One region of the Brucella tritici genome, then DNA from elsewhere that is predicted to be linked to it. Evidence: riboswitches for the same ligand, from Rfam matches in the RefSeq annotation. Region 1 holds a riboswitch; each other region holds the start of a gene.

Region 1 (7,299 bases):
AACAATGTCATTGACGATATAGATCGCAGATGCCGTAGCAGAGAAGGCGATGAATGCCAGACAAGACGCAGTCAACACGTCGGGTTTCAATATGTCATGCGCCAGAATGGCCGGCACAAAGACAAGCAGGTTCTTCAGCCACTGATGAACACGCAGCATACGAACATAGGTTCTAATAGTCGGTTTCTCACCACTGAAAAGTTTGCAGCCAGTCCGTTGCTGGAAATGTGCCGCCGCGTGATCGGGCGCGACAACGATCGCCTGTCGGGCTGCATCGAAAACCGGCAGGTCATCACGATCATTTCCGGCATAGTCAAACCCCTGTCGTTCATAGTGTTCGACAAGCAGATTGGCCTTGCGTTCCGCCGAAAGATTGGTCGTGTCGGAGGTCGAATAGATGGCGCTGAAAATCCCAAGCTCGGACGCAACGGCCTTGGCCATCGGTTCTGCCGCTGCTGTTGCCAGCACCAAAGTTCGTCCCGATGCGTGTTCGCTGCGCAGAAACTCCAGAAACTCGGTTCGATAGGGAAGTCGCGATGCATCGAGCGTAATGCGTTCGGCCACCTGCCGCTTGAGATAGGCCTTACCCGAGAACAGCCAAACCGGCAGCATGAAGACGAACAGGATGTTCTTCTTCAAAAGAAGAAAAATGCCCTCCCACAGCAGATCGGTCGAAACCAGCGTTCCGTCCAGATCGACTGCCAGCGGCACATCCTTGCTGTTCTGCCCCCGCGTGTCCATTTTCAGCCCTTTTTTCGCTCAGGCGTGAATGCGGTTCGATCAACCTTTTTCGCCTAAGCCCCCTGTCGTAAAGGGATAGAGGCAGAAACCAAATGAAAAATGAATTTTTTCGATACAATCAATAATTGATTAGCTGAATACAATTTCTGCTTAAAATTTTCTCAATAGCCAAGTTACGACATAATGCTAACGGTCTGCATCACTCATGTGTCGCAAAACGAGACCGCAACGTCAACGCCTTCTCCATCACGGAAGGTTTCGGCGCCGGTGTCACGCGGCGCCGAAATGCCATCAGAAACTCCAGTCTTCATCCTCGGTCGCAACCGCCTTGCCAATGACGTAAGACGAGCCGGAACCGGAGAAGAAATCGTGGTTTTCGTCTGCATTCGGTGAAAGAGCGGACAGGATCGCCGGATTGACCTTGCACGCCTCCGCCGGAAAGAGTGCCTCATAGCCAAGGTTCATGAGGGCCTTGTTGGCGTTGTAGTGCAGGAACTTCTTGACGTCTTCGGTCAGGCCTACGCCGTCGTAGAGCGCTTCCGTGTAACGAACCTCATTGTCGTAAAGTTCCAGCAGAAGCTCAAAAGCAAAATCCTTGATCGTCTGCTTCTGCTCTTCGTTCAGCCGCTCCAGTCCACGCTGGAATTTATAACCAATGTAATAGCCATGCACGGCTTCATCCCGAATGATGAGCCGGATAAGATCGGCCGTATTCGTCAGCTTTGCCCGGCTCGACCAGTACATGGGCAGATAGAAGCCAGAATAGAACAAAAAGCTTTCCAGAAAGACGCTGGCGATCTTCTTTTTCAGCGGATCATCCGCGCGATACTGGTCCAGGATCAGGACAGACTTGCGCTGTAGAAACTCGTTTTCCTCCGACCAACGATAGGCATCGTCAACATCCGGCGTCAGGCACAGCGTCGAGAAAATCGACGAATAAGAGCGCGCGTGAACTGCTTCCATGAAGGAGATGTTGGACAGCACTGCCTCTTCATGCGGCGTCACGGCATCATCCATCAGCTTCACGGCACCGACCGCGTTCTGGATCGTATCGAGCAGCGTCAGCCCGGTGAAAACGCGGATCGTCAGCTGCTTTTCCTGCGGTTTCAGCGTCTCCCATGACTGAATGTCATTGGAAAGCGGCACTTTCTCCGGCAGCCAGAAATTGCCGGTCAGACGGTTCCAGACCTCAAGGTCTTTCTCATCTTCGATCCGGTTCCAGTTGATGGCGCGCACGGCTGCAGGCTTCGGGTTCTTGGTCTTCACTTGAATATTCATGGTCATCACCAGTGGTCAGAGGGCGCAGGAAACGCAGCCCTGCACTTCCGTGCCGGAAAGCGCCATCTGGCGCAGGCGAATGTAATAGATAGTCTTGATGCCCTTCTTCCACGCGTAGATCTGCGCACGGTTGATGTCGCGGGTAGTTGCCGTATCGCGGAAGAACAATGTCAGAGACAGGCCCTGATCGACGTGCTGCGTCGCCGCCGCGTAAGTGTCGATGATCTTTTCCGGCCCTATCTCATAAGCATCCTGATAATAGTCGAGATTGTCATTGGTCATGAAAGCTGCCGGATAGTAGACGCGGCCGATCTTTCCTTCCTTGCGTATCTCGATCTTCGACACGATCGGATGGATCGAGGAGGTCGAATGATTGATGTAGGAGATCGATCCGGTCGGCGGCACGGCCTGAAGGTTCTGGTTATAAAGCCCGCCCTCCATCACCGCATTTTTCAGGTCGCGCCAGTCGTCCTGCGACGGGATCGCAATGCCAGCTTTTTCGAAGATTTCGCGAACCTTTTCCGTCGCCGGTTCCCAAAGCTGCTCGGTATATTTGTCAAAATATTCACCCGATGCATATTTGGATTTCTCGAAACCCTTGAACGACTTCCCCGTTTCCACCGCAATCAGGTTCGATGCGCGGATCGCATGATAGGTCACCGTATAGAAATAGATATTCGTGAAATCGACACCTTCATCGGAACCGTAGTAAATCCGCTCGCGGGCGAGATAACCATGCAAATTCATCTGGCCGAGACCGATGGCATGGCTTTCATCATTCCCTCGGGCGACTGACGGCACGGAACCGATATGGCTCATATCGGAAACTGCAGTCAGGGCGCGGATGGAGGTCTCGATGGTCTTGCCGAAATCTGACGAGTCCATCGCCGATGCAATGTTGAGCGAACCCAGATTGCACGAAATATCCTTGCCGAGATAATCATAGGAAAGGTCCTCGCCGAAGATGCTCGCCTCGCTCACCTGCAGGATTTCCGAACAGAGATTGCTCATGGTGATGCGCCCATCAATCGGATTGGCGCGATTCACCGTGTCCTCGAACATGATATAGGGATAGCCGGACTCGAACTGGATTTCCGCCAGCACCTGAAAGAACTCGCGTGCATTGATCTTCTTCTTGGCAATACGCGCGTCGTCGACCATTTCCCGATATTTTTCGGTGACCGAAATCTCGGTCAATGGAACGCCGTAAACCCGCTCCACATCGTAGGGCGAGAAGAGGTACATATCCTCGTTGTTCTTCGCGAGTTCGAAGGTAATGTCTGGAATGACCACACCAAGCGACAAGGTTTTAATGCGGATTTTCTCGTCGGCGTTTTCACGCTTCGTATCAAGAAAACGCATGATATCCGGGTGGTGTGCGTGCAGATAGACAGCGCCGGCGCCTTGCCGCGCGCCAAGCTGATTAGCGTAGGAAAAGGAATCCTCAAGAAGCTTCATCACCGGAATGATGCCGGATGACTGGTTCTGGATTTGCTTGATGGGAGCACCCGCCTCGCGAATATTGGTGAGGCTCAAGGCCACCCCGCCGCCCCGCTTCGACAATTGCAGAGCCGAGTTGATGGAGCGGCCGATGGACTCCATATTGTCCTCGACACGCAGCAGAAAACACGAGACGAGCTCGCCGCGCTGTTTCTTTCCCGCATTGAGGAATGTAGGCGTCGCAGGCTGATAGCGGCCTGAAATGATCTCATCAACGAGATCGCGCGCAAGCTGCTCATTGCCGCGCGCCAGCGCCAGCGCCACCATACAGACGCGATCCTCATAGCGCTCGAGATAGCGCTTTCCGTCGAAGGTCTTCAGCGTATAGCTGGTGTAATATTTGAATGCGCCAAGAAAGGTCGGAAACCGGAATTTCTTCGCATAGGCTTCGTCGAAAAGATCGCGCACGAAATTGAAGGAATACTGGTCCAGTACTTCCTGTTCGTAATAGCCTTCGGCCACCAGATAATCGAGCTTTTCCCGCAAGTTATGGAAAAAGACGGTGTTCTGGTTCACGTGCTGGAGGAAATACTGGCGTGCAGCCTGCCGGTCTCGATCAAGCTGGATTTTTCCCTCGTCATCGTAAAGGTTCAGCATCGCGTTGAGCGCGTGATAATCCAGCCCGTCCGAGGATTTTGCCGGTTTGCTGCTGTTGGAAGTCGCCGCTTGAGGCGCATCCTGCGCCACTGGTCGTGCCTCGCGCTCTCGGATCAAGGTCGTGTCTGCCGTGTCCAAAATCGTTCCATCCCGTTTTTGACATTGCCAATGTCCTCATCGGTTCCCAGAAGCTCGAAGCGGTAGAGATAGGGAACCTGACATTTGGCGGAGATAATGTTGCCGGCGATACAGAAAGCCTCGCCGAAATTGCTGTTTCCCGCGGCAATCACGCCGCGGATGAAAGAGCGGTTGCTCTCATCGTTGAGGAAGCGGATCACAGGTTTGGGGACAGCGCCCTTGGAGCCGCCGCCGCCATATGTGGGCGTCACGAGCACGAATGGCTCGCGCACCTGCAATCCGCCTGAACCGTCCATCGGGATACGGTTCGACCGCATTCCAAGCCGCTCGACAAACCGGTGTGTATTTTCCGACCGGCTGGAGAAATAGACGATCAGGCTCATGTGACCATAGCCCTCAGGCGAGAGCGCTGATCATATCGGGCCGGAAGCCCGCCCAATGGGATTCACCTGCCACAACCACCGGCACCTGGCGATAACCCATGCCCTGAACGAGATGGAAAGCATCGGCATCGGCAGAGATATCGATGACCTCATATTCGATGCCTTGGCGGTCGAGGGCGCGTGTGGTGGCGGTGCACTGAACGCAGGCGGGTTTGCTATAAACTGTAACGTTCATTTTTTCCTCACTGGAGCATGTCTCCCAAAAGTGGTAACCGGTTTTGCGGCTAAGACATGCATAAAAACAAAGGGATAGAGTATTCCCAACGGTTCGGTTTAAACTGGAATACTCTCGATAGGAGACGCAAAGAGCCGTTCGCACATCGCAAGATGCGCGTCGAAAGACATGAGATACGGGACCGGCCGGTCGCAATAACAAGCAGCCTGACCGCAACAAACTATACCTCGAAGGGAGGACCGGAACCGAAACTGAATATACTGGACATGGACTTCACCCCGAAGCTATGAGCGGGAAGTTCGGGACAGCAATCTGCAAGGCAATAGTTTGCCACACATAATTGCGCGCCAACCGGACACCCCGCCCGTGGACGTTTTCGTTCAAGGCAGGTCTCCTGGCTCACGGATCAACGTCCTGTCCGCCTTCCCAGCCAAAGCCAGTGACATGATGAACAGAACTCTCCGCTTACAGTTGCGGGGGCAGCTCCGGCATTGCCCCATCCATCATGGATGAAACGCACCGGATTCCCGTCTTAGCTTTCGACCCAACGAATCGAAAGAACCTAGAACACTATATATAGTAGTCGAAGTTAAAAACCCGTCAACGGATAGTTGGCGGCAAACGTAAAATTAACGGGCCATTATGTGAGCCCTGTGAATAGCAGGGATTATCGCTGTTTATTTTGCGGGTTTGATCGGTTTCGGTCTGAATTCCGGCTTGATGGCCTTGAGGGCCATGCGATCCACCAGCGCGGGAGCGACAAGTTTCAACCAGCGCCCGAATCGCATCTGGGGCGTCATCAACACTTCACGCTTGCGTGCCCGCACACCTTCCAGCATCAGTCGTACGGCTTCTTCGACCGGCATCATGTCATCTTCACGGACACCGCTCGTTCCAAGAGTGCCACCGCTTGCACTATAGCCCACTTTTCGAATGTCGGTTTTGACGACGCCCGGATAGACGATGGTGACCGATATCCCGCTTGGTTCCAGTTCTGCACGAAGCGCCTCACAGAAACCCGAAAGAGCGAACTTCGTTCCGCTATAGGCCGTACGCCCCGGCACGCCGATCAATCCGGCAACAGATGAGACAGCCACGATACGTCCCTTGCTGGCGGCAAGATGCGGAAGTGCGGCATGAATGGGCCAGACGCTACCCCAGTAATTCAACTCCATCAGATCATGCATCCAGTTGAGATCGTCCGGCGTGATTTCGGCAAAATTGGCGTGAGCCGACATGCCGGCATTTACGATCAACGTGTCGATGCGACCGAAAGCAGAAACAGTCTTATCAATCAAAGCGATGCAGGCTGCACGAACTTTCACATCGGTCGGCACCACCAGCACGGAGCTGCCCAGTTGCCGCAACTCGGTGGCCAGATTTTCCAGCTTTTCCACATTGCGCGCAGCTAGCACAAGAGCAGCATTGGCGCGGTCACGCCGGACAATCTGCCGTGCAGTTTCTGCGCCGATTCCTTCCGATGCTCCCGTTATGATCGTCACATCCATGCGAGGCCCTCCCTGCCTGTCGATCAGATGACAGGCAAGGTACAGGCAGGGCAATCCGTGCGTCTAGTGATTTAGACCTTGCGCGATAGAATAGCAGCAAGAGCGAGACCGCCGATCAGCGATATGTGCTCCAGCGCCACCGTCATATCCCGGAAAGCTTCTTTTCCTTCGTTTGCCCAGAACGGGTGCGCAACGGGAATGGTCAGGATCGTAAAGACGGCAAGAGCACCACAAGCCAGCCAGGTTCCGCGATTGAAGATGATCATCAGTGATCCGCCAATCTGCAAAAGCAGGGTTGCGCTGTTGAACAGCCAGCCCGGATGAAGACCAAAGCTTTCCATTTCCGCAGCATGGGCGCCGAAGTCGAAGAACTTGGCCAGCCCACTCGACCAGAAAACGAAGGTAAGGACCACCCGCGCCAGCAAAAGACCGACACGGGAATCTAGGATGTTGGCGATGAAACGCGGCATCGGTCAGTCCTTTCCGCCGGCGATACGGATAACCTTGGACGCGACCGCCACGGCAATTACTGGCGCGAGCGCGAATATCACCGACAGCCAGAGCGAGGCATTTGCCGCACCCTCCACACCGCCCGGCACGGCAATACCGGCAAAATTGGCAACCATCCCCGCGCAAGCCGTCCCGAAGGCTATGGCGAAGAGCTGTACGGTCGTCATTCCACCCGCTGCGAGATCCTGCTCGGTCGGGGGAGCGCTCTGATAGACGCGGGTAACGAGGCTGGGCCAGGCAAGGCCGATCCCGAAACCGATCAGGATGAGCCCAAGGCAGACGGGCGCGAGCAGCGACCAGTTGCCGCTGCCATGGATCGGGAGAAATATGGCGAGCAGGACAAGACCGGCAAGCGCGAGAACAGGTCCGGCAACAACAAGCCTGTCGCCCCCCTTCTCCTGCCATCTGG
Region 2 (7,299 bases), on a different contig from region 1:
AATAATGCTCGATGCGTGGACCGACTGCCTGCACGACCAGACGCATCGGCTTGCCCGGCACATCGACAAAGCCTTTCAGGCGAAGAATATCGTGTTCCGCAATGACCGCTTTCAGTTTTTCCGTGAACAGCTTGGGATCGCCCACAGAGCCCGCTTCGACTACGAAGCTCTCGAACTCGTCATGATCGTGCTCATGTCCATCTGCATGATGGATTTCATGGTGGGATTTGCGGTTGGCGATGTCGTCTTCAGTGCCAACGCCAAGGCCGAGCAAAACGTCAGCTCCCAGTTTGCCAAAGCTCGCAGGAACCATATTCACCCGGCGCGACGAACGCTCGGCCACATCGGCCTTAACACCGTCGAGCATCGAGGCGTCAATCAGATCGGCCTTGTTGAGAACAATCAGATCAGCAGCATGAATCTGATCCTCAAAAAGTTCCTCTAAGGGGCTTTCATGGTCAAGAGATTCATCCGCTGCGCGCTGTGCATCCACCTTGTCGTGGTCATCGGCAAAACGACCTTCGGCAACGGCTGCCGCATCAATCACGGTTACTACACCGTCGACTGTTACCTGCGTCTTGATTTCCGGCCAGTTAAATGCGGCGACGAGTGGTTGCGGCAATGCCAGACCGGAGGTCTCGATCACAATATGATCTGGACGATCAGCGCGATCCAGAAGCTTGGTCATGGTCGGGATGAAGTCATCGGCAACGGTGCAGCAGATGCAACCATTGTTCAACTCGATCACATCTTCTTCGCGGCAAGTCTCGATACCACAACCTTTCAGAATACCGCCATCGACACCGAGATCACCGAACTCATTGATAATCAACGCGATGCGTTTTCCGTCAGCGTTTTCCAGCAGGTTGCGGATCATCGTCGTTTTGCCCGATCCGAGAAAACCCGTGATGACTGTTGCGGGAATTTTCTGTCCCTGCATCGATTTATCCCTTCATCTTGAGCGGCAGCCCTGCCGCCATGAAATAAACTTCATCCGCAACTGCGGCCACTGCCTGGTGCAGAAAGCCTGCATGATCGCGAAATTCCCGTGCCATGCGATTTTCCGGCACAATCCCAAGTCCAACTTCGTTCGAAACAAAAACAACAGGCCCGGCAAGGTTCGGCAGCATAGCAACAAGACTTGCCGTCTCTGTTGCTATATCGCGCTCGGCCATCATCAGATTGGTCAGCCACAGGGTCAAACAATCGATCAGCACGAACCGATCCGCAGCAACATGCAATGTTAGTGCGCCAATGAGATCGAGCGGTTCCTCTACCGTCTGCCATTCTGAACCACGGCGGTCGCGGTGAATGGCAATGCGGCTTTCCATTTCCTTGTCGAAGGCGCGTCCTGTTGCCAGATAGAGCAGCTGAAGCCCCGAGGACGCAGCCATCTTCTCGGCATAGGACGACTTGCCCGAACGGGCTCCGCCAAGGACCAGAACCGATTTTCCCGGCGAAGCCATTTTCATCAGCCCTCAATCTCGGACGATGCATAGTGCTGGATGAACCAGCCGAGTGCGAGGCCGATCACCGCCCACATGAACAGGTTCGTCGCCAGCGATGCGACTGCATATTGCGAAGCAAGCAATGATGGAATCGGTGACGAGATCTCTTCCGGATGCGGAGCACCATAGAGATGTGGAGCCACGATCAACACCAGACCGAGGATTTTTGCCCAGATTTCCTGGCGCAACACGATGAGATAGAGCCCCAGACCGCTCAGCGCCACGGTTGCAATCCACCAGAGCTGACGTTCGGCCAGATCAGCCGCAGGCATTGCCGGCAATTCCGGTGACAAGCCCAACGCGGGCAGAAAAGCGACCGCAAAAAAGCCCGCAACACCCCAATAAATGCCATTCTGTACCGTAATGCGGCGCCCTAGAAGCAAGGCCACGCCACCAAGCAGCAAGGCAAACCCCGCTCCTGCTACGAGATTGGCAAGGATCGTATTGCCCAATCGCCCAAAAGGCAGTTCGGCGCCTTCTTCTTCAGCATCTGCGGCAGCGGCACCATGATCATGCGGCGTGGCTTCCGCCTCGCCATGGCTGTGCCCCCCACCAGCATCTTCATAGACTTCGGCTTGCAGGATCAAAGGCACTGTCTTCAAATACATGGCGGGAGTAACCAGCAGCCCGGCCAGAAGACCGGCAGCAAGTGTCGCCAACAAATAACGGATCAACATTTCTGTCCCTCAATAGCAATTTCGCGCCGATGGCCGTCCGCCATCGAGCCTTGCTCAGCTTCAATTCTCAAAAAGGTTAGGCTGCTCAGTGGCAGGGAAAACCATAAGAATGGCGCGTATCATGTGCTGAATCGTGCAGCGTATCGGAATGGGCAAGCCCTACACCGTAAATCAGGAACGCGCCGAGAAGCAGTGACACCACAGCAGTGCCCAGACGGGCAGCAAGCGGCATTGCGAGTGTGCTGGAAACAGAATCTTGAGTACGTGCAGCCATGACAACCTCCGTGCAGGCAGCAGGGAAAGACCTCCCATGGGGTTCAGGCTCTATGCCTTCACGCAACAGGCAGGTCTCCTGGCTCACGGGTCGCGGGGATTGAGGCTACCTTCCCAGAAGCCTTTAATGCTTCCAGTGGTTACCGGCTGCCCGGCTTGCCTCATCCCTCACCGCTCTACAGTCGCGGGGTCGGCTGCGATAAAGACGCCCGGATTGGGTCCGTCCGTCGCATTCCCTTTTTGGTATCGCCGGGATTCGTCCCGGCAAAGACCTGTTGCACGATTTTGACAGTAGGCTTTCGCCCCTTCGGCGTCAATCAGCGAACATACAACCACATTCGAAGGTTTTGGCCTCTCAGTCGCACCCAGCCATCAATTACATCGGCATGACGTGAAATTCTGGACCAAAGCCAAATCATGAGACCAATGATGAGCGTCCAGGCGATGACAACATCAGACAGGAAATGTGCCCCCATAAACACGCGATTCAATGATACGAGTGCAAGAACCGGAACTAAAATAACCGCTACATTTAATCGAAAACGTGCCGGTACAAGGATCAAGAGCGGCAGCATTGCAGCCGCTGCCGACGATTCACCCGATGGGAACGAACAACTATGACCACACATGCGCGCTAACTGCCAAGCTGGGGTAAAATCAGTCGTCCCTCCGAACTCCACTAGGTTCCTCGGTCGCGCCCGACCAATAAGAAGTTTTAGACTATGGACGAGAACACCAGGGCCAAGCGCGTAGGTAAGTACAACATAGACAACCTTATGCGGCGCAATGATTGAAAGTGGATGACGCCATAAAGCATAGAGTGCCACGAGCGTGACCATAGATACTAACAGATACCATTGACTGAGCCGGTGAAAATCTCGCAATGCGATCCAGTTTGGATTGTGAGAAAAATAGAAACTACCCGCTTTGAAAAAATATCGGGAGACAATCAAATCAGTCTGAGGGAAAATAATAAAAAAACCACTGACTACCACAAAAGAATAAAGGAGCAGATTCTGCACTCTTAGATTACTGAAACGAGATGCAGACCCAGAAGAAACAAAAACACTCAATAAACACCCATTAAATAAATATAATACTAAGTTAATAAATATTCACATATAATAAAAATATTTCTATACAACTATGATAATAAAATAAATCGTTTAAAATAACTAGCAATTAATAAGATTTAAGGCAGTGCGGAACATGGTAAAGATACAAGCTCACATTCAACGGATTTTGAACAGTGCATCGATATCAAGACAGGCTTCCAACCCTTCGGCCAACTCATCCAATGCAGCTTCCACGCCAGCGCGATAGTTCACCGAACTGCTCCGCACACCAAGATTTTCCAGAAATCTCCGGCGAAATTCATCCGCATTGAAAACACCATGGAGATAAGTCCCCGTGATACGCCCATCTGGCGATACAGCTCCATCGTCATGCTCGCCAATGCGGGCGAAGGGACGCCCCATATCCGGTCCGGTCGTTCGACCGATATGAATTTCATAACCTTGCAGCGGCACATCATGGAGAAGCGAGGTCGCCTGCACATTGCGGACCACCTTTTCAGGCTCCATCACAGTTTCGATATCGAGAAGACCAAGACCGTCAATGTCGCGTACATGCCCCTCGATACCAGACGGGTCGCTGATATGGCGACCAAGCATCTGAAACCCGCCGCAGATACCGAGCACATGACCGCCTCGTTTCACATGGGCAGACAACTGGCGATCCCAGCCATGGTCACGAACCGCCTGCATATCGGCTATCGTGGACTTCGTCCCCGGCAGAACGACAAGACCCGCATCACCGGGAATGCTCGAACCGGGCGGCACCATGACCACTTCTACATCCGGTTCAGCTTTTAGCGGATCAAGATCGTCGAAATTGGCGATGCGCGGCAACATCGGCACAGCAACCACAAGCGACTTCTTGTCTCCGCGAACGGCACGTTCAAGAACGACAGAATCTTCGGCTGGCAGTCTCGATACCGCTTTCAGCCACGGGACAACGCCGAAAGAGCGCCAGCCGGTAAACCGGGTAATGGCAGCCAGCCCGTCATCAAAAAGCGAGATATCGCCCCGGAACTTGTTGATCAGAAAACCGCGAACCATGGCGCGGTCCTGTTCGGAAAGAATAGTGTGCGTGCCGACGAGAGAAGCGATAACGCCGCCTCTGTCTATGTCGCCTACGAGAACAACCGGAACATCGGCCTGCGTGGCAAACCCCATATTGGCGATATCGCCAGCCCGCAGATTGATTTCAGCCGGCGACCCTGCCCCTTCCACCAGCACAAGGTCCGCGCCTTCGCTGACCATGGCGAAGGATTCCATGACAGCCGCCATGAGTTGCGGCTTCAATTCCTGATAGTAGCGCCCGCGCGCTTCGCCCCGCACCCTTCCCTGCACGACGACCTGGCTACCCATGTCGGTCTGCGGCTTGAGGAGTACCGGGTTCATATGGACAGACGACGGTACAGCGCAAGCCAATGCCTGCAACCACTGAGCCCGGCCGATTTCACCGCCATCGTCGCTGACCGCTGCATTGTTGGACATGTTTTGCGGCTTGAAAGGGCGAACATTGAGACCGCGATTGCGCGCAACGCGGCATAGTCCGGCAACAAGAACACTTTTGCCGACATCCGAACCCGTTCCCTGAAACATGATTGCGCGTGCCATAAATTGCTGCGTAACTTAAACTGAACTCGCTGGCAACGGGACCTTGATCGGCGAGCATCTATGCAAAAATGCGCATCAGTTTATTACAAATGTGAGCAACATTATTCCAATGGAGCGTTGGCAGCCCTCCGCGGTTATGATCTAGTCCAGGGGAAGAGGTACGGTGCTACAGGGAGGAAACCATGGATGCTGCCGACCAGAACCAGTTCGAACTGAACGAAGATCAGCTTGCCATTCAGGATATGGCGCGAGCCTTCGCCAGTGATCGCGTTGCCCCGTATGCATTGGAATGGGATCGCGAAAAACATTTCCCGGTCGATGTATTGCAAGAGACCGGGCCGCTTGGCATGGGCGGCATTTATGTGCGTGAAGATGTAGGCGGCTCGGCACTCAAACGGCTCGACGCAGTGCTTATTTTTGAAGCGCTGGCAACCGCATGCCCTTCATTTTCGGCTTTTGTCTCCATCCACAACATGGCCGCGTGGATGATCGACACCTACGGTAACGACGAACAGCGCCAGCGCTTTCTGCCGAAGCTCACGTCGATGGAATCGCTTGCCAGCTATTGCCTGACCGAGCCCGGATCGGGTTCGGATGCCGCCGCGCTTAGAACACGGGCCACACGCGATGGCGACCATTATATTCTCAACGGTTCCAAGCAGTTCATTTCCGGTGCAGGCGCCACAGATGTCTATGTGACGATGGTGCGTACCGGTGAGGACGGCCCCAAGGGAATTTCCACCATCGTTGTGCCAAAAGATGCACCCGGCCTTTCGTTTGGCGCGAATGAATTCAAGATGGGCTGGAATGCGCAACCGACGAGAACCGTCATATTCGATAATTGTCGCGTCCCCGCTGAAAACCTTCTCGGCGAAGAAGGTACCGGCTTTCGCATAGCGATGGCAGGACTTGACGGCGGCCGGCTCAATATTGCCGCCTGCTCACTCGGCGGCGCGCAATCGGCACTCGACAAGTCGCTGGAATATTGCAGCCAGCGTAAGGCTTTCGGCCAGACAATCGATCGTTTTCAAGCGCTGCAATTCCGCCTGGCGGATATGGAAACCGAACTCTCCGCGTCGCGCCTGCTTCTTTACACCGCTGCAAGCAAGCTCGATCGCAAAACACATGATGCAGGCAAATGGTCAGCGATGGCGAAGCGCTTCGTTACCGACACGGGTTTCAATGTGGCGAACGAAGCGCTGCAGCTTTTCGGTGGCTACGGCTATCTGCATGAATACGGGATCGAAAAGCTTGTCCGTGATCTCCGCGTGCACCAGATTCTCGAAGGTACAAACGAGATCATGCGTGTGATCATTGCGCGCCAGATGATCGGACGTTGATTTCAAAGTGCATCCCGAAAAGTGGAACGGCTTTCGGATAAGATGCACGTACTTCCAGTTAACAACCGCCAAGGGAGGAATTCATTATGGCCACAATAGCATTTATCGGCCTTGGCAATATGGGTGGCCCGATGGCCGCCAACCTTGTGAAAGCCGGTCACACCGTCCGCGGCTTCGACCTCTTGCCGCAACATCTTGATGAAGCGCAGGCCAATGGCCTCTCGATAGCGTTGAGCGCGCAGGATGCAGTTGCTGACGTCGACGTGGTCATCACCATGCTGCCAGCAGGAAAGCACGTTCTCTCTGTCTATGAAGATATTGCACCAAAAGCTCGAAAAGACTCACTTTTCATCGACTGCTCCACAATCGACGTGGATTCGGCACGCAAAGCACATGAACTGGCCGCGAGCCACGGACATCTTTCCATTGATGCACCCGTTTCCGGCGGCACCGGTGGCGCTTCGGCAGGTACGCTGACTTTCATGGCTGGTGGCAGCGACGAGGCGTTCAAACGCGGAGAGCCGATCCTGCAGCCCATGGCCGGAAAGATCGTTCATTGCGGCGGCGACGGTGCAGGACAGGCTGCAAAGATATGCAACAATATGATCCTCGGCATATCGATGATCGGTGTCAGCGAGGCCTTTGTCCTGGCTGAAAAACTGGGCCTGTCCCATCAGGCGCTCTTCGATGTGGCGTCAACGTCATCGGGGCAATGCTGGTCACTGACAACCTACTGCCCTGTTCCAGGCCCCGTTCCGACATCACCGGCAAACCGCGACTATAAACCCGGCTTTGCGGCAGCTTTGATGCTGAAGGA
Region 3 (7,299 bases), on a different contig from region 1:
TGGCCTAACCCTGTATCAGTATTATACAAGCCGTTTTGCATTCTCCGTTTTTCTCTACAGGCGTGTTTCAGTCTAATTGACCAACACAGATGTTGCTTGCAAAGTGAGAACGGGTTGCGCTTAGCAATATGAAAAAGTTTAAAAACCTCCTGTTCATTGAAAACACGGCCATCTTAACTGGATTTAGATCGATCTTAAAATAGCAATTTGCTGGGTAAAATTTTTCAATCGGCGACGCCTAATTTAATTATCACTAAAAAACAAAATGTAATTTCCGGATCGCTGATTTATCTGCAAGGCGATCTCCCGAAGCCAGGGGCCTGGGAGTTCTGGAGAATATGTATTAACTCGTGAATCGCTGCGCTCGTTCTGGAGCAATTTGAACGATCAAACTACTGTTCACAATTATTCGACCTTATCTTTTTAGTTTGGGTATATTTGCGCACGCTCGAATGTGTTGCCTCAGCCAGCTCGGCCGCGTGAGCGCCACCTGCAAGGGGAATGTTTCAGCCTGTCGCAGGAAGTGTACCCTTCTGCCGGAACTTCGACATATCAGCCCGGTTATTTCAGCCTTGCGACTTAACGCGAAAGTGAGGCTGAAAATGAAGAAAGCTCTTGTTCTGACCGCAGCGGCGTTTCTCGCCAGCTCCGGTTTTGCGCTGGCACAGGATCGAGTGCTTATCGAAGTGCCTCAGGCAGCGCGTGATTATGTCATCGCAAACCCTTCGGACCCGGTCGTCGTTGAGGGCGATATCAGTGACGGCTATGTTCTACCCGATGCTATCGCGGTTCATCCGATCCCTGACAATCCCGATTTCGGTTACGTCTATGTCAATGGTGAACCGGTGATTGTTTCCATGCAGAACCGCCAGGTCGTTTATTATACCGAAGGGCCGAATGCCGGGCCGCTGGTTCCAAACGAAGTTGTAACCTACATCGAAACCAATCCGGTCGATCCGGTTGTCATCGAAGGCGATATTGCCGAAGGCACGGTCATCCCTGATAATGTGCCGCTGGTCGCCGTTCCTGAGCAGCCGGCCTATGCCTACGTCTATGTGGAGGATCGTCCGGCGCTGATCGATACGCAGACGCGCCGCGTTGTATGGGTCAAGTAAGCCTTGGGCGGCAAATGGATAGAAGAAAGGCGGCAATTCTGCCGCCTTTCTTTCCGGTTACATGTGGTGCATTGATGCCGGGCCGACAAAATCGGCGTGATCATCGCCGTTCAGATTGCTCTGCCAGTCAACGACAACCCGTTCACCAGGCCGTACATTCGGATGATAAGGCGGATAGAGTTCGAAGCTCTGACCGTTGGTCAAAGTGACGACCTGGCTCGCCCGATCGTAGGATTTCAGTGTGCCTTTAGTGAAATCTTCTGCATGTGCAGCAAATGAAAACAGCGAAACACCTGCCGCAATGGCAGCCATAAGGTGGTACCGCATTTCAGTCATCTCCCGAATAGCGCCAATCGGATTGCGCTCCTCCGTGGGATCGTCAACTCGCATATTCATTCAACTATGCCGGGCCGATCCGCATCTATTGAGGTAGCGATGAATTTGCCTGGTTCCATAGCGAACCCGATCAAAACAATTCACGCGCGATCACAGCTTCGCGACTGGAGTTCAAGGGCAGAAACACCTGTCTTTCGCCCGCAATAGAATTTGAATTGTAAATTTTTGTTCGCCGAAAATGTTCAATATTTTTTGGTATTTCTGGCATGCATATCGCCCGATTTCCGGTGTTATTGAAAGAATTATGGCGAAATCGAATTGATGGTGAAAAAATAAAATTAACCTGCTACCCTTGTAGAGGGTGGAATAAGGGTATATCTATTAAAAATCGATTTTGTCATCGAACGACAAGGCGCATAAAGCGTCATGACTTTTCTTTCAATTTCGTAAAATCGCGACGAAAATTATTTCGTTATTCTTCAACCATGCGAATTGAAAGGAATTCTCTATGGCAAACGGAACAGTAAAATTCTTTAATAGCGGCAAAGGCTTCGGATTTATTCAGCCTGATGATGGTTCACCGGACGTGTTTGTTCACATCTCTGCAGTTGAGCGTGCAGGTATGCATACGCTCAATGAGGGTCAGAAGGTGAGCTTCGAGTTGGTGGCGGATCGTCGCTCCGGCAAGAAAGCCGCTGATAATCTTCAGGCGCTTTAACTCGGGCGCTAAGTTATTGTCTCCGATCTTTGACCACGGATGTACTGGCACTGATTGTTGAGGCGATTGAAAGGTCGGGTTTCTCCCGGCCTTTTTTATTTTGGAGTCCATCCTGAAGCATGTCTCTCGAAAGTGGGAACCGGTTTCGGGACAAAGACATGCGTAAAAACAAATGGATAGAGTGGTTCCAACGACTCCGCTTTAACCAGAGCCGCTCGAAAAGTGTGAAGCGACTCTTCATCGGGAGTAAGTAGAATGCTCGAACAAAAATCGGCAGGACTGACCGAGGATACGCTGTTCAAGAAGCCGCTTTCGCGTATGGAAGCCAAGAGCGCCATAACCGACAAGACGGCAAAGGCTATCCTGAAGCATGAAAAAGCTGCGGTGGATGCCAAGACCGAACGATTGAAAGCTGCGCGCCTTGAGCGCGATAGGCTCGCACTATAGCCGGTCCCATAGCTGTATTGTGCAATCGTGCAAAACGGATGAATAGAGGCAGGTCGTAGCCAGTACGATGAAATGATTGCATTTTATCGGTTTCTGTGCGGCCAGGAAAGGAGCTAAATTGCAAGTACTGGTAAGAGATAATAATGTTGATCAGGCGCTGCGTGTGCTCAAGAAGAAGATGCAGCGCGAGGGAATTCTCCGCGAACTGAAAGAACGCAGGGCTTATGAAAAGCCTTCGGAGAAGCGCGCGCGTGAGAAGGGTGAGGCTATTCGCCGTGCGCGCAAGGATGCGAAAAAGCGGGCGCAGCGCGAAGGTTTGCTGCCGAAGCCGAAGAAGAAGGTTGCTCCCGCACGGTCGAGAACCCCGGTCGCTTCCGCACCTGCGACCTCTTCTGCTGCGTAACATAATTCCCGAAAATTTCGGATTTTAAAACCGTCCAGACAGGCCGCCGGATCGAAAATGCTCAGGCGGTTTTTGCGGACGTTGAACGAATATAGTGAGGCCCTCGTACCGGCGGATCGGCACGAGGGATCGTTTTGAGCTTATGCCTGTGCGCGGAGAGCCTTTGCAGCGGCCACCATATTGACAAGAGCCGGGCGGACTTCTTCCCATTTGCGTGTCTTCAAACCGCAATCCGGATTAACCCAGAGTTGACCGTCCGAAAGTCGTTGGCGAGCGAGCGAAAGCAGGTTCGTCATTTCAGATACTTCCGGTACACGCGGCGAGTGGATGTCATAGACGCCCGGTCCGATCTCATTCGGATATTTGAACGACTTGAAAGCATCAAGCAATTCCATGCGCGAGCGTGATGTCTCGATCGAAATCACGTCTGCATCCATATCCGCAATCGCATCGATAATGTCGTTGAATTCCGAATAGCACATATGCGTGTGAATCTGCGTCTTGTCAGAAACGCCGCTCGAACAGATGCGGAAGCATTCAACCGCCCAGTCAAGATAGTTTTTCCAGTCCGGGCGGCGCAATGGAAGCCCCTCGCGCAAGGCAGCCTCATCAATCTGGATCATAGCCGCTCCGGCCTTTTCAAGATCGATCACCTCGTCGCGGATGGCAAATGCGATCTGGCGGCAGGTTTCAGCGCGTGGAATATCGTCACGAACGAAAGACCAGTTCAGGATCGTCACAGGCCCCGTCAGCATGCCCTTGACGGGGCGTGAGGTCAGGGACTGGGCATATTTCCACCATCCGACGGTCATCGGTTCGGGGCGCGAAACGTCTCCGAAGATGATCGGCGGGCGAACGTAGCGCGATCCGTAGCTTTGAACCCATGCATGTTTGGTGAAAGCGAAGCCCGATAGCTTTTCGCCAAAGTACTGCACCATGTCGTTTCGTTCGAACTCGCCATGAACCAGAACATCGAGATCGATTTCTTCCTGCCAGCGGATGGCCGCTTCGGTGGCCCTGCGAATGAAGGTTTCATAGTCGCTGTCGCTGATTTCTCCCTTGTTGTGAGAGGCGCGGGCTCTGCGGACCTCAGCGGTCTGTGGAAAAGAACCGATTGTCGTGGTGGGAAAGCGCGGCAGGCCAAGCCTGTCACTCTGCAACCTCTGGCGTTTACCAAAAGCGCTGGTACGCTTTTTCATACTGCTTTCAACAGATGCAACGCGCTGTTCAACAGCCTTGTTGTGAACCTTGGCCGACGCTGCACGCGCTGCGATGGCCTCGCTTGCGGCCTTGAGCTGTGGCAGAACAGTACTTTTCCCGGATGCCAATGCCTGTCCCAGAACGGCCAGTTCTTCAAACTTCTGGGCTGCAAAGGCCAACCAGTTCTTCAGATCGGCGTCGAGATCGGCTTCAAGCGTCAGGTCGATCGGTATATGAAGCAGCGAGCAGGAAGGCGCGATTTCAACGGATTGCGGACCACGTCGCTCGATGACCGGCTGCACCTCGTCAATGATCGAAACGAGGTCCGTGCGCCAGATATTGCGACCGTCGATCACGCCGAGAGAAAGGATTTTTTCCGGAGCGAGTTTCGATACGACTTCGGAAAGTTGCTTCGGTGCCCGGGCAAGATCGACATGCAGGCCGGCCACTGGCAGGGATATGGCGGTATCGAGGTTGGCACCCAGCGCTCCAAAATAGGTTGTGAGCAAAATTTTTGGCCCGGATACTGATGTCAAACGCTTATAGGCGAGTTCGAATGCAGCCAGCTCGTTGGGAATGAGATCGAGTACGAGTGCCGGTTCATCGATCTGCACCCAATCGGCGCCTGCAACAGTAAGTTCTCGCAGCAATTGTTCGTAGACAGGCAGAAGCTTTGGTAAAAGCGCTATGGGATTGAAGCCGTCGGAAGTCGATTTTGCAAGCTTCAGGAACGTCACCGGGCCAAGAATGACAGGGCGCGTGTGAATGCCCAAAGCCTTGGCTTCCAGAAAATGGTCGATAATCCTGGTGCTGGAAAGCCTGAATTCCTGATCGTCGGAGAGTTCCGGGACCATGTAGTGATAATTTGTGTCAAACCACTTGGTCATTTCCATCGCGGTTATGCCATGGCCATGATGGGCATGCCCGCAGGAATCCACTTCCCCCTGACTTCCGCGCGCCATTGCGAAATAGGTGTCGAGTGAGACTTCGCCGCCGTTCCACCCGTAACGAGCCGGAATTGCGCCGACCGTGACCACCATATCCAACACGTGGTCGTAAAGCGAAAAGTCGTTGGACGGAATTTTCACGATGCCCTGATCGCGTTGCTCTTTCCAGTTGGCGGCGCGCAAGGCACTGGCGATAGTCAGCAACTCCGTTTCAGATGATTTCCCGGCCCAATAGGCTTCAAGCGCGAATTTCAATTCGCGGCGCCGACCGATGCGCGGTACGCCCAAGGTGGCTGTTGTGATGGTAGCTTTAGACATGACTGCATAACCCCGATACAAGTTGGGGGCGAGGTCATTTGAATGTGCGTGACACAAACCGGCCTCAGGAAGCTGGTTGTAAATGCGACACATCAGGACACCCCGCCCATGGACGATATATGTCGGGGCAGGTCTCCTGGCTTACGGGTCATCGCCTCTATTCGCCTTCCCGGATTTGCACCAGTGGCGTCATGAATATCGGCTCGCCGCTTACAGTTGCGGGGGCAGCTCCGGCCTTGCCATAAGGCGCACCGGCTTCCCTCTTAGCTTCACCAGACCATTCCGGTGAAGAACCACGACAAAATCCAGTCTGTCGCAATTGCGTGTGAGTGTCAATATTACATAAAGAAATGTTTATATCTTTACATCATTATTTGATCTGAATTAGGCGAGCCGCCAGTTGCAACGGATTCAGGTCGTTGGGTATTGCTGCCGGATAGACGCTCTCATTGCCGGAGGAGAACAGGCATTGTTGGGCGGCAAGCAGTGTAGGAAATCAACGCGACGCGGCGATTACAGCAGCATTTCCCCATCCCGCACGAACTTGTGTAATTTTTGACGTTTACGGAAACGTCAAAGTAGGTTAGCTTCGATCCGGAATTGATCGGGTGAGTGCGGATTCCGTGAGACGCTCGGTCGAAAAAGCGGCAAAAATGGCTATTTTCGCAGGAAATCATCCCTTTTTGTTGCAACATGCGCGCTGTCACAACGTTTTGCTATAATGTGGCATGCAGGCATGAAACGCGGTTACGGGCTCGTTCCAGCCATCGCGGAACGGCTCAGGTGGTGAATTTGGAGGATTTCTATGCCGAGCTATCGCGCGCCAGTTGAGGATACCAATTTCGTTCTCAACGACGTTCTGAATTATCAGCGCTACAACAACCTGCCGGGCTTTGCCGACGCGTCGCCCGATGTCGTCGAGGCAATCCTGTCTGAAGGCGCGAAGCTCGCCGAAGGCACCCTGTTCCCGGTCAACCAGACCGCTGATCGAGAAGGCTGCAAGCGTCATTCGGACGGTTCGGTGACGACGCCGAAGGGCTACAAGCAGGCTTATGATCTGTATCGTGAAGGCGGCTGGCTTGGTCTCGCTGTGCCCGAACAATATGGCGGACAGGGGCTTCCCTATCTCCTGCACACGGCTGTCGGCGAATATATGTCGTCGGCCAATATGGCGCTCACCATGTATCCGGGCCTGACACAGGGCGCGATTGCCGCGATCCTGACCCACGGCACCGATGAGCAGAAGGACACCTATCTGCCGAAGATGGTGGAAGGCACCTGGACCGGCACCATGAACCTGACCGAACCGCATTGCGGTACGGATCTGGGCCTGCTGCGCACCAGCGCCACGCCACAGCAAGACGGCAGCTACAAGATTTCTGGCCAGAAGATTTTCATCTCGGCTGGCGAACACGATATGTCGGAAAACATCATCCATCTGGTGCTGGCCCGTATCGACGGCGCGCCGGAAGGTGTGAAGGGCATTTCGCTGTTCATCGTGCCGAAGTTCATTCTTGATGCCGATGGCAATCCGGGCGAGCGCAATGGCGTTTCCTGCGGTTCCATCGAAGAAAAGATGGGCATTCACGGCAATGCCACCTGCGTCATGAATTATGACGAGGCAAAGGGCTTTCTGATCGGCGAGGCGCATAAGGGCCTGCGCGCCATGTTCACGATGATGAACGAAGCGCGGCTTGGTGTGGCGCTGCAGGGCCTTTCGATCGCCGAAACCGCTTACCAGAATGCTGCTATCTATGCGCGTGAGCGCATTCAGGGTCGTGCGCTTTCGGGTGCCGCAGCACCGGACAAGAAGGC

The links. Region 1 has a riboswitch for cobalamin ahead of nrdH (glutaredoxin-like protein NrdH). Riboswitches for the same ligand answer to the same signal wherever they lie in the genome.
Region 2: it holds a riboswitch for cobalamin, as region 1 does, so the genes downstream of both, F9K94_RS03950 (CbtB domain-containing protein) here and nrdH (glutaredoxin-like protein NrdH) in region 1, are expected to answer to the same signal.
Region 3: it holds a riboswitch for cobalamin, as region 1 does, so the genes downstream of both, metE (5-methyltetrahydropteroyltriglutamate--homocysteine S-methyltransferase) here and nrdH (glutaredoxin-like protein NrdH) in region 1, are expected to answer to the same signal.

What each region holds. Positions count from the first base shown of each region.
Region 1 is NZ_WBVY01000002.1:768,403-775,701, reverse strand. It holds gene F9K94_RS08950 (UbiA family prenyltransferase) at 1-741, opposite strand, end outside; gene nrdF (class 1b ribonucleoside-diphosphate reductase subunit beta) at 1,033-2,019, opposite strand; gene nrdE (class 1b ribonucleoside-diphosphate reductase subunit alpha) at 2,035-4,254, opposite strand; gene nrdI (class Ib ribonucleoside-diphosphate reductase assembly flavoprotein NrdI) at 4,230-4,637, opposite strand; gene nrdH (glutaredoxin-like protein NrdH) at 4,651-4,872, opposite strand; cobalamin riboswitch at 5,240-5,453, opposite strand; gene F9K94_RS08925 (SDR family oxidoreductase) at 5,550-6,380, opposite strand; gene F9K94_RS08920 (DoxX family protein) at 6,452-6,850, opposite strand; gene F9K94_RS08915 (MFS transporter) at 6,854-7,299, opposite strand, start outside.
Region 2 is NZ_WBVY01000001.1:783,931-791,229, forward strand. It holds gene cobW (cobalamin biosynthesis protein CobW) at 1-940, opposite strand, end outside; gene cobU (bifunctional adenosylcobinamide kinase/adenosylcobinamide-phosphate guanylyltransferase) at 945-1,466, opposite strand; gene F9K94_RS03945 (CbtA family protein) at 1,472-2,185, opposite strand; gene F9K94_RS03950 (CbtB domain-containing protein) at 2,271-2,459, opposite strand; cobalamin riboswitch at 2,511-2,749, opposite strand; gene F9K94_RS03955 (phosphatase PAP2 family protein) at 2,776-3,531, opposite strand; gene F9K94_RS03960 (cobyric acid synthase) at 3,691-5,142, opposite strand; gene F9K94_RS03965 (isobutyryl-CoA dehydrogenase) at 5,325-6,482, shown strand; gene mmsB (3-hydroxyisobutyrate dehydrogenase) at 6,569-7,299, shown strand, end outside.
Region 3 is NZ_WBVY01000004.1:570,622-577,920, reverse strand. It holds gene F9K94_RS17220 (DUF1236 domain-containing protein) at 603-1,115, shown strand; gene F9K94_RS17215 (hypothetical protein) at 1,173-1,442, opposite strand; gene F9K94_RS17210 (cold-shock protein) at 1,960-2,169, shown strand; gene F9K94_RS17205 (hypothetical protein) at 2,425-2,616, shown strand; gene rpsU (30S ribosomal protein S21) at 2,735-3,019, shown strand; gene metE (5-methyltetrahydropteroyltriglutamate--homocysteine S-methyltransferase) at 3,160-5,484, opposite strand; cobalamin riboswitch at 5,594-5,797, opposite strand; gene F9K94_RS17190 (acyl-CoA dehydrogenase C-terminal domain-containing protein) at 6,290-7,299, shown strand, end outside.